2 regions of the Candidatus Clostridium radicumherbarum genome follow, and region 1 is predicted to be linked to the other one. Evidence: a T-box and tRNA genes for the amino acid it is inferred to sense, from the RefSeq annotation. Region 1 holds a T-box; the other holds one or more tRNA genes.
What was found. The T-box of region 1 lies ahead of tyrS (tyrosine--tRNA ligase). A T-box ahead of a tRNA ligase gene usually reads a tRNA of that ligase, here a tRNA-Tyr.
Positions count from the first base shown of each region.

Region 1 (4,678 bases):
TTCTTGCTTTGTAACCTCAATTAAAGTGATTTCAGGATTTGGTTCTCCATAAATCATAGAAATTTTTTTAATTGTATTTTCTGCCTCTGTTGAAACTTTTTTTGTCGGCACTTTTGCACATCCAGTAAAAATTAGCATAACAAGAATAATGAAAATAGTAATTCTATTAATCATGGATAAATTTACTCCTTTTTAATATAAAGGTTTTATGTTGAATGATTCCGTATTATTACAATTATAACATATATAGGGCCTAATATCATACTCTAGCTATTAAATTAAAACGCCGCAAACTTTTACTGCTTGCGGCGTTTAAATATGATGACTAAAGTATTTAAAATATTTTGCCAAGAGATTAAATAGTAACCTCGCATGTTTCATTAACTATCTATAAAATTTGCGGAAAATTACAAAACAAATTATAACCAAAATAAGAATCCCTGAAATTGGGTTCGCCCAGTTAAGCGTACGACCTATCCCATAAGCCTTAGGAACTAGTAAATTTGAGTCCTCCCTATTAAAGTAGAAAATTTCTCCATGCTCTTTCCTGTATGCTTCTATTTCTTCCTTTGTCCATTTTCTTCTTGCCATAACAAACCTCCCAAATATATCAATTTATATCAAACTTTCCACTATTTCTTTGCCCCATGTACAAAATAATGCCAGCCGCTGGTATCCTCATAAATATCCTCAATATGCCTAATTCTAATAATATTGAAATTACTAAGCAGCTTTTTAACCCCTTCTAGGTCTGAATAAAAATGTGGTATACCTGCCTCTGGTTCTTCTGTCTTGACAATTGTATTCTCATCAAGTCTTGGATAATTCTTACTTGTAAAAGATGGACTGTTCTTAGAACATAGAGTTATAAAAAATTCTCCTCCGCTTTTAAGTACCCTGTTTATCTCGCTTATAATAGCTTCAATTCCGTAAGTACTAGTATGTGATATAACATGATAAGCAAGTAAACAGTCAAAGGTATTATCCGTATAAGGTAGTTTATTTATATCGCCAAGAGCAGTTTTAATGCTTAGGCCTAACTCTTCAGCCTTACTATTTAGGGTATCTAGTCCAACTTCAGATAAATCCAGGCTGTAAGTATCAAAGCCATTTTCTGCAAATAAAATTGAGTGTCTGCCAAGACCACAGCCTAGATCTAAAAATTTTGAAAATCCTAGTCTTTTCCACCTATTCACATAGTAAAAGACATCCTCAGAAGGCTTTGTCCAGAAACTATCCTTTACTACTGACCAATTCCACTCTTTTGAATTAACCATTTTGTTGTTATCCCCTAAACAAATATATTTTCATAATACTAATTATCTTAAATTATATGGGTAATTCATAGGAATTTCAATTTATTTATACAATAGATTATAAATTATTCATTGCTTTATTGTAATAGCTTTATAAATTTCCTTTTTCCAACTTGAAGAATATCATTATTATTAAAATTAAGCTTCATGGCATCAAATATTTTTTCTCCGTTAAGCTTAATACCGCCCTGTGCTATAAGTCTTTTAGCCTCACTTTTAGAGCTTATTAAATTTGAATTCATTAATATTTCTATTAAAGTTTCTTCAGATTTAAGCTTATATTCTGGAATATCAAGAGGCACTTCATTTTTTTGAAAAAGGCTTTTAAAATATTCTTCTGAGTTCCTAGCTTCGGCTTCTCCATGGTATAAGCATGTAATTTCCTTAGCTAGTCTCATTTTAACATCTCTTGGATTTGTTCCATTTTTAAGCTCTTCCTTAATTTTATCAATTTCGTCCGGATGAATATCTGTTGCAAGTTCAAAGTATTTAATTATTAAATTGTCAGGAATTTGCATAGTCTTAACATACATATCCTGAGCAGGTTCATTAATACCGATATAGTTTCCAAGACTCTTACTCATTTTGTTAACGCCATCAATACCCTCAAGAATAGGCATAAAAATTGCCACCTGCGGCTCTCTTTCATAATCCTTTTGTAAGGTTCTGCCCATAAGAATATTAAATCTTTGGTCCGTTCCTCCAAGTTCAATATCTGCATTTATAGCCACAGAATCAAAGCCCTGCATTAGTGGATAAAAAAATTCATGAATTCCAATACTCTGCTGATTGTTAAATCTATTTTTGAAGTCTTCTCTTTCAAGCATTCTTGCAACTGTGTATTTCCCTGCAAGCTCAATTACTTCTTTAAAGTTTAGCTTAGAAAGCCACTGACTATTAAAGGTTAATTCTGTTTTATCTTTGTCTAATATCTTAAATATCTGTCTTTCGTAGGTCTTAGCATTTTCCAAAACTTCTTCACTTGTAAGCTGTTTTCTAGTTTTTGACTTTCCTGTAGGATCGCCAATCATGCCTGTAAAGTCTCCAATAATTATTACAACCTTATGGCCTAAATCCTGTATTTGTTTCATCTTTCTGAGTACAACAGCATGGCCTAAATGAATATCTGGAGCTGAAGGATCAAGTCCAAGCTTTACTATTAGTCCCCTATTTTCCTTTTGTGCTTCCGTTAATTTTTTTTCTAAATCCTCTAGATTAATTACTTCTGCTGCACCTTTTGTTATTATTTTGATTTGTTCCTTAATACTAATCATTTTCATTCCTCCTCTTTATTAAAAGCAAAAAAACAAAAGCTCTCGTCCTTTATTTTCATAAAGGACGAGAGCATAAATCCCGTGTTACCACCTTAATTCATTAATATGTCACCATATCAACCTCTTCAAGTACAGTTTAATTAAACGATACTCTATCACTATAACGGGTGAAGGGCTCCGTAATCAGCCTATTAAATTAAGGAATTGCCTAAATTTAATTCAGCCTTCTGCTCAGAGACGTATTCAAATATTGTTTCTTGACCCTCTCACCAACCGGGAACTCTCTGTAAAGATAACTAATATTCTACTCTTTCTCATCAAAGCATTTTATTATTGATTTTTATATATTATATGACAATTTCAAGAAAAATACAATAACAATATAAGATTATTAAATAAATCTAGTTTTAATAAGATTTATTTTTCTAAGGCTGCTAGAAATTCCAATACATACTCTCTATTAGTAGCCCAGGAGGTTACAAGGCGTATTGCGGAATTCTCCTCATCTACCTTCTCCCAAACATAAAATGTAAAGTTCTTTAAAAGTTTTTCAATTAACTTATTTGGAAGTATAGGGAATATTTGATTTGAAGGAGAGTCAATTAAGAATCCGTAGCCAGCCTTCTTAATTCCTTCCTTTAGTATGTTTGCCATATCATTTGCATGCTTTGCCAAACCAAAGTATAGGTCATTTTTAAAAAGTTCTAGAAATTGTATTCCGAGAAGCCTTCCCTTAGCAAGCATTGCCCCTTTTTGCTTTATAAAAAATCTAAAATCCTCTTTAAGTGAATCTCTGCAAATAACTAATGCTTCTCCTATTAAGGCACCATTTTTAGTTCCTCCTATGTAGAAGGCATCTACTAGGCTGCCCATGTCAGAGAGTTTTATATCATTTGCTTCTGAGCAAAGTGCAGACCCAAGTCTAGCACCGTCAACATATAAATAAAGCTTGTTTTCTCTGCAGAATTTACTTAGCTCTTCTAGTTCTTTCTTGCTATATATAGTTCCGATTTCTGTAGAATTTGATATGTAAACTAATTTTGGTTTTACCATATGTTCGTCTGTATGGGCCTCTAAGGCTGGCTTAATAAGCGAAGGAGTAAGTTTTCCATCACTAGATGCTATAGAAATAACCTTATGACCTGTATATTCAATAGCTCCAGTTTCATGAACCAGTATATGCCCTGTATTTGCAGCAATGGCTGCTTCATGTGGTCTTAAAAAAGAAGAAATAACAGTTAAATTGGTTTGAGTTCCTCCTGGCATAAAATGAATATCTATATCTTCGCGCCCAATTTTTTTCTTTATTAATTCAGCGGCCTCTATGCAATATGGGTCTTCTCCATATCCTTCAACCTGTTCCATATTTGATTCAAGGAGAGCATTTAGTATTCTAGGATGAGCTCCCTCACTATAATCATTCTTAAAGCTGTACATTTATATAACCTCCTTCTATGGAAACACAAGGTAGTTTAAGTTTTTACGTTTCTACTTACAAGTTACACGTTAAAGTCGTTTTAGAACTTTGTCCTCCATTATGTTACAATAAAATTATAACCTACTCCTCACCTTTTATCAAAGTAAAAATAAATTTAGAATTTTATTGCTATCATTATATCATTTTGGTAATAAATTGGGATATTAATTAAGAGTTTTTTAAACAAGCTTTATTTTTATCCAAAATATGTTAAAATAGTAGTGTAAAAATATAAGAAAGTGGTGATTATTATGTTTTTAGGATTAGTAATTATCCTATTATTGGTGCTTACTTTGCCTTTTAAAATTAAAATCGTAGAACACAATCTGGAGATCTTTCTTTTCTTAATGGGAATTTCAGCAACAATTGTTTCTGGAGTTTTAAGCACCCACCTAATATTAGATGTTTTTCAAAACAAGTTAATTTATTTTATAACTTTTGCTGTTCTCATAGCTGGCCTAATTTTTAAAGCATTAAAGGAGAAGGTTCAAGGGATTATAAACACTATTTTAAAAAAGCTTTCTCTTAGGGTTTTTGTTTTTTTAGTAATTGTAATTTTAGGGCTAGCCTCCAGTGTTATAACTGCAATAATTTCTGCCTTATTACTGGTG
Region 1 is NZ_JBJHZY010000001.1:1,794,873-1,799,550, reverse strand. Features, by position in the region: gene ACJDUH_RS08645 (hypothetical protein) at 1-174, opposite strand, end outside; gene ACJDUH_RS08640 (DUF5808 domain-containing protein) at 385-591, opposite strand; gene ACJDUH_RS08635 (class I SAM-dependent methyltransferase) at 633-1,277, opposite strand; gene tyrS (tyrosine--tRNA ligase) at 1,394-2,590, opposite strand; T-box leader at 2,648-2,920, opposite strand; gene ACJDUH_RS08625 (threonine aldolase family protein) at 3,008-4,027, opposite strand; gene ACJDUH_RS08620 (DUF1646 family protein) at 4,319-4,678, shown strand, end outside.

Region 2 (4,678 bases), on a different contig from region 1:
AGTTGGCATAGATGGAAGTACATTAAAAAGTACAAAGGTAAAGGTAAAGGAAATAAATGCAGGCTGTATTTGCTGCAGCATTACTGGGGATTTTAAAAAGGCTCTATTAGAGGTTTTGGAGAATTATAGATTAGATAGAATTATAATAGAACCTTCAGGTGTTGCAAAGCTGTCAGAAATAATAAAGGTATGCAATAGTGAGGACTTAAGAAAATTTTCAGAGATAAATATGATTATTACTGTAGTTGATATTTTAAAATTTCATATGTATTTAGCTAACTTTGGGGAGTTTTATAAAAATCAAATAATAAATGCCAAAACAATAATGCTAAGCAGAAGTCAAAGAGTAGGGCTTGAGAAATTAGTTACAGTAAAGGAAGCACTAGATGCTTTAAATAAGGAAGCATTTGTAGTTACCACTCCTTGGGATAATTTAACTGCGAAAAGGATTATAGAAATTAGTGAGAGTTATGAAAGAGAAAGAATTCATAAGGAAGTAAATTTATTAAAAAAGCCTGGTTCGAAGGTTTCTTATAAAATAACTCCAGGTGAAAGCTTAAGTTTTGAAAGCATAGGTTTTGAAACAGTTAAAAGGTTCAGCTTAGCAAATATAAAAAGTATATTTGACAAGATAAGTAATGAAAAGCTTTATGGAAGTATTTTAAGAGCAAAAGGGATAGTGCAGCTTGAAAAAGGTGAATGGGCTCAATTTGACTATGTACCAGAGGAGTTTAACCAGAAAAATACTGAAGCAGATTTTTCAGGCAGGGTATGCATTATTGGAATAAATTTAAATAAAGCCGCACTTAAAAAATTGTTTATATAGGCGTCTATGAATATTAAAACAGAAATTGAAATAGTAACTGGTTTTTTAGGCTCTGGTAAAACAACCTTTATAAATGCACTATTAGAAAATTCTCTTGTATCAGGAGAAATAGTTATAATAATTCAAGGTGAAATTGGTAATGCGGATATTAAAATAATTGAAAAACCTAAGTCAAAGCTTATTATAAGACAAGTAGACAATTCTAAAAATCTAACTGCAGCATTTCTAAAACAGATGATAGACTTCTACAATCCTCATAGAATTATTGTTGAATATAATGGAACAAAGCTTTTGATGGAAATTTTAAATGTACTCGAGGATGGAACTTTAGTAGAAAGCTTAAGGGAACCGATAATTTATAATCTTTTGGAAGCTTCTACTTTCTTTGTTTATTACAATAACATGAAGGAGCTTATAGAACCTTTTATTATAAACAGCAATCTTATCGTGATTAATAATTGTAGTAACATATCCCTTAAAGAAAAAAACAAAATTTTAAAAAAGCTAAAGGAATTAAATCCTAGGACTATTATTTTAACGAATGATAATCTAAAAGAACTAGAAGAAGTACTTAAGAAAGCAGAAATCATAGATAGAGGACTAGTAAAAAAAGTTTTTATAAAAATAAAAAACAGGCAGGCAAATAAGGCTGTTAGGAGTAGATAAAATTGAATGCAGAGATTTTACAAAATTTTTCTGTGATTTTTATAAGCATAATACTTGAGGCTCTTCCTTTTGTAATGTTAGGAGTTATAATATCAGCGCTAATTCAGGTTTTTATATCTGAAAATACCATAGCGAGACTACTGCCCAAAAATAAATTTTTAGGAATTCTCATGGCATCACTATCGGGATTTGTTTTTCCTATATGTGAATGTGCAGTTATTCCCATTGGGAGAAGATTAATAAAGAAAGGTGTGCCAGTAAACATGGCTGTAGCTTTCATGCTTTCTGTGCCAATAGTTAACCCCATTGTTCTTTTATCCACTTACTATGCCTTCCATGGAAGACCTTATGTAGTACTTATAAGAGGCCTAGTAGGCTTTATTATTGCACTTACAATTGGCACTATAATGGGAGCTGTAGAAAACTTAAACTGCTTAAAGCCCTCTTATTCTGACTACGAAAATATCTGCTCCTGCGGCTATAATCACAGTTATAAAAAGAAAGCTTCAAGGTTTATGGAAGTCCTTAATCATGTAAACACTGAACTTTATGATATAGGTAAGTTTCTTATAATTGGAGCCTTCATTTCAGCTGCCTTCCAAGCAGTGGTGCCCAGAAACCAGATTCTAAGTTTAGGTCAGAATTCTACATATTCTATAATTGTTATGCTACTATTTGCATTTTTAGTTTCACTATGTTCTGAGGCAGATGCTTTTATAGCAAGTACCTTTATTGGGCAATTTACCTTAGGAAGTATAATTGGATTTTTACTTTTAGGACCTATGATAGACATTAAAAATACCTTAATGCTAAATTACTCTTTTAAGAAAGGTTTTATTGCTAAGCAGCTAATTTTAATATTCGCATTTTGTTTTGCTGCAGCCTATATTATAAATGTATTTTTTAAATTATAATTACATATTGCAAGATAAACAGAGCTGGTGAGACTTATTTGCTTATAAAAAGGGGTCAAATTAAAATGAAGAGATTTAATATTAATGAATTTATATGGTTTATAATTTTGCTTGTATTTACCTTCTACATCTATTATTTACTTTCATCTACCAAGATTACAATGTTTGTCCACCCTAAGCTTGCTAAGTATTCCGCCTTTTCTTTAGTGGTCCTTGGAGAACTTACAATACTGCAAATTTTCAATGTATTTACAGTTAAAACAAGAATTAAATTTAAGAAAGGCTATGTACTATTTATTTTAGTTTTAGTTATAGGCATATTTATTGCACCAAGAGGCTTAAATTCTGAAATAGCAGAGAAAAAAGGTATTACTTTTGTAAGTTCAAGCAGTACTGAGAATATAGGAAGTCATACTCATACCAAAGATGATGTTATAAACGGAAATGTAATTAGCTTTAATGATGAAAACTACATTCATTATTTTGAAGATTTAAGTGGAAATCTTGAAAAACATATTGGAAAGGGTATAATAATTAGTGGTTATGTAACAAAAGATGATAAGCTTAATAAGGATGAATTTATTATTACTAGACTATTAGTAAACTGCTGCGCTGCTGATTCTCAGGTTATTGGTATCTTGTGCAAAACTGATGGTAATAAGGTTTTAAAGAATGATACATGGGTAAGGGTAGAAGGGGTGGTAAGCTTTAAGGAAAATGAGAATAGCAAGATTAATAGAAAGCTTCCATTAATTATTGAAGGTAAGGTTACGAAAATAAATAAACCTGTAACCCCTTATATATATGAATAAATTAGCTAAACTTAATAAATATAAAGTTTTGAGCAAATAAAAAAGATATACTTACGTATATCTTTTGGTGGAGGAAGATGGATTCGAACCATCGAAGTCACTGACAACAGATTTACAGTCTGCCCCCTTTGGCCGCTCGGGAATTCCTCCAAAAGTGGAGCTGGCAATAGGAATCGAACCTACAACCTGCTGATTACAAGTCAGCTGCTCTACCGTTGAGCCATGCCAGCATATTAAGTTACATGGTGGGCACAACAGGGCTCGAACCTGTGACCCTCTGCTTGTAAGGCAGATGCTCTCCCAGCTGAGCTATGCGCCCATGCAATTTATTTATCTAACCGACGAATTTTATTATACATAGAATATAATATCTTATCAAATGGTATTATAGACTAAATTTTTAAATTAAACCTATTTATCTTCATTTTAGTAAGCTTTTCTTCTGTTTTGATATAAAGTCAGTGAAAGCTCGAGATTACGATAATATTATTAGTCTTTGGATGATTTTTATTCAATAATTAAGTAATAATGCTAAAGGTTCCATTAATAATTATATAAAAATATATTGAAATAAATAAAAATACATAGTATAATCTAACTTGTCGTTAGGTTAAATGCTTAATGATTACAAATAAACAATTTAGTTTCATGAGTATATGGAGAGATGTCCGAGTGGTTTAAGGAGCACGCCTGGAAAGCGTGTGTAGGGGAAACTCTACCGGGGGTTCGAATCCCCCTTTCTCCGCCAGTTGAACTTTCCGTGCTAGATGGGGAACTAGCGGTGCCCTGTAACCTGCAAACCGCTACAGCAGGGTTGAATTCCTCGCTTAGGCTCTAGCGTGTAAGGTCTGGTCTATAAAAGTGGCGTTGAGAATCGGGTCCTACGCAACGAAAACTCATGAACCCCGTCAGGTCCGGAAGGAAGCAGCGGTAAGTGAATATTTTCGTGTGCCGTAGGGAAACCTGGTTTGAGCTAACTGTATAGATAACGCTTATATGCTAGCAGTCGAAGCGAGGTGCACGGTTTATAATAATTGAAACTAGATTAAAGGATGCTCTTAAGGCATCTTTTTTATTTTTTTGATTATATTGTGTTAAAGGATATCACATTAAGGTATAATATAAGTTAAGAGTGGCATGCGGCACGAGAAACGTCCCTGTGCCACATACCACCCCCACATGTCAGCAAAGAGGTGAGAAAATGGCATATACCGCTTTATATAGAGAATGGAGACCTAAAAATTTCAGTGATGTGGTAGGTCAGAAAAATATAACTACAACCTTAAAGAATCAAATAATAAATAATAGAATTGCCCATGCCTATCTTTTATGTGGTACTAGGGGAACAGGAAAAACCTCTACTGCTAAGATTATGGCAAAGGCGGTAAATTGTTTGGATTTACAAGAAGGAGAGCCCTGTAATAAGTGTGAAATGTGCAAAAGTATAAATGCAGGACTTT
Region 2 is NZ_JBJHZY010000003.1:66,796-71,473, forward strand. Features, by position in the region: gene ACJDUH_RS14075 (CobW family GTP-binding protein) at 1-826, shown strand, start outside; gene ACJDUH_RS14080 (GTP-binding protein) at 833-1,492, shown strand; gene ACJDUH_RS14085 (permease) at 1,495-2,406, shown strand; gene ACJDUH_RS14090 (TIGR03943 family putative permease subunit) at 2,472-3,218, shown strand; tRNA gene ACJDUH_RS14095 (tRNA-Tyr) at 3,284-3,368, opposite strand; tRNA gene ACJDUH_RS14100 (tRNA-Thr) at 3,374-3,448, opposite strand; tRNA gene ACJDUH_RS14105 (tRNA-Val) at 3,462-3,537, opposite strand; tRNA gene ACJDUH_RS14110 (tRNA-Ser) at 3,877-3,966, shown strand; RNA gene ffs (signal recognition particle sRNA large type) at 3,977-4,242, shown strand; gene dnaX (DNA polymerase III subunit gamma/tau) at 4,420-4,678, shown strand, end outside.
Region 2: it encodes a tRNA-Tyr, which carries the amino acid that the T-box ahead of tyrS (tyrosine--tRNA ligase) is inferred to sense. The anticodon was not compared.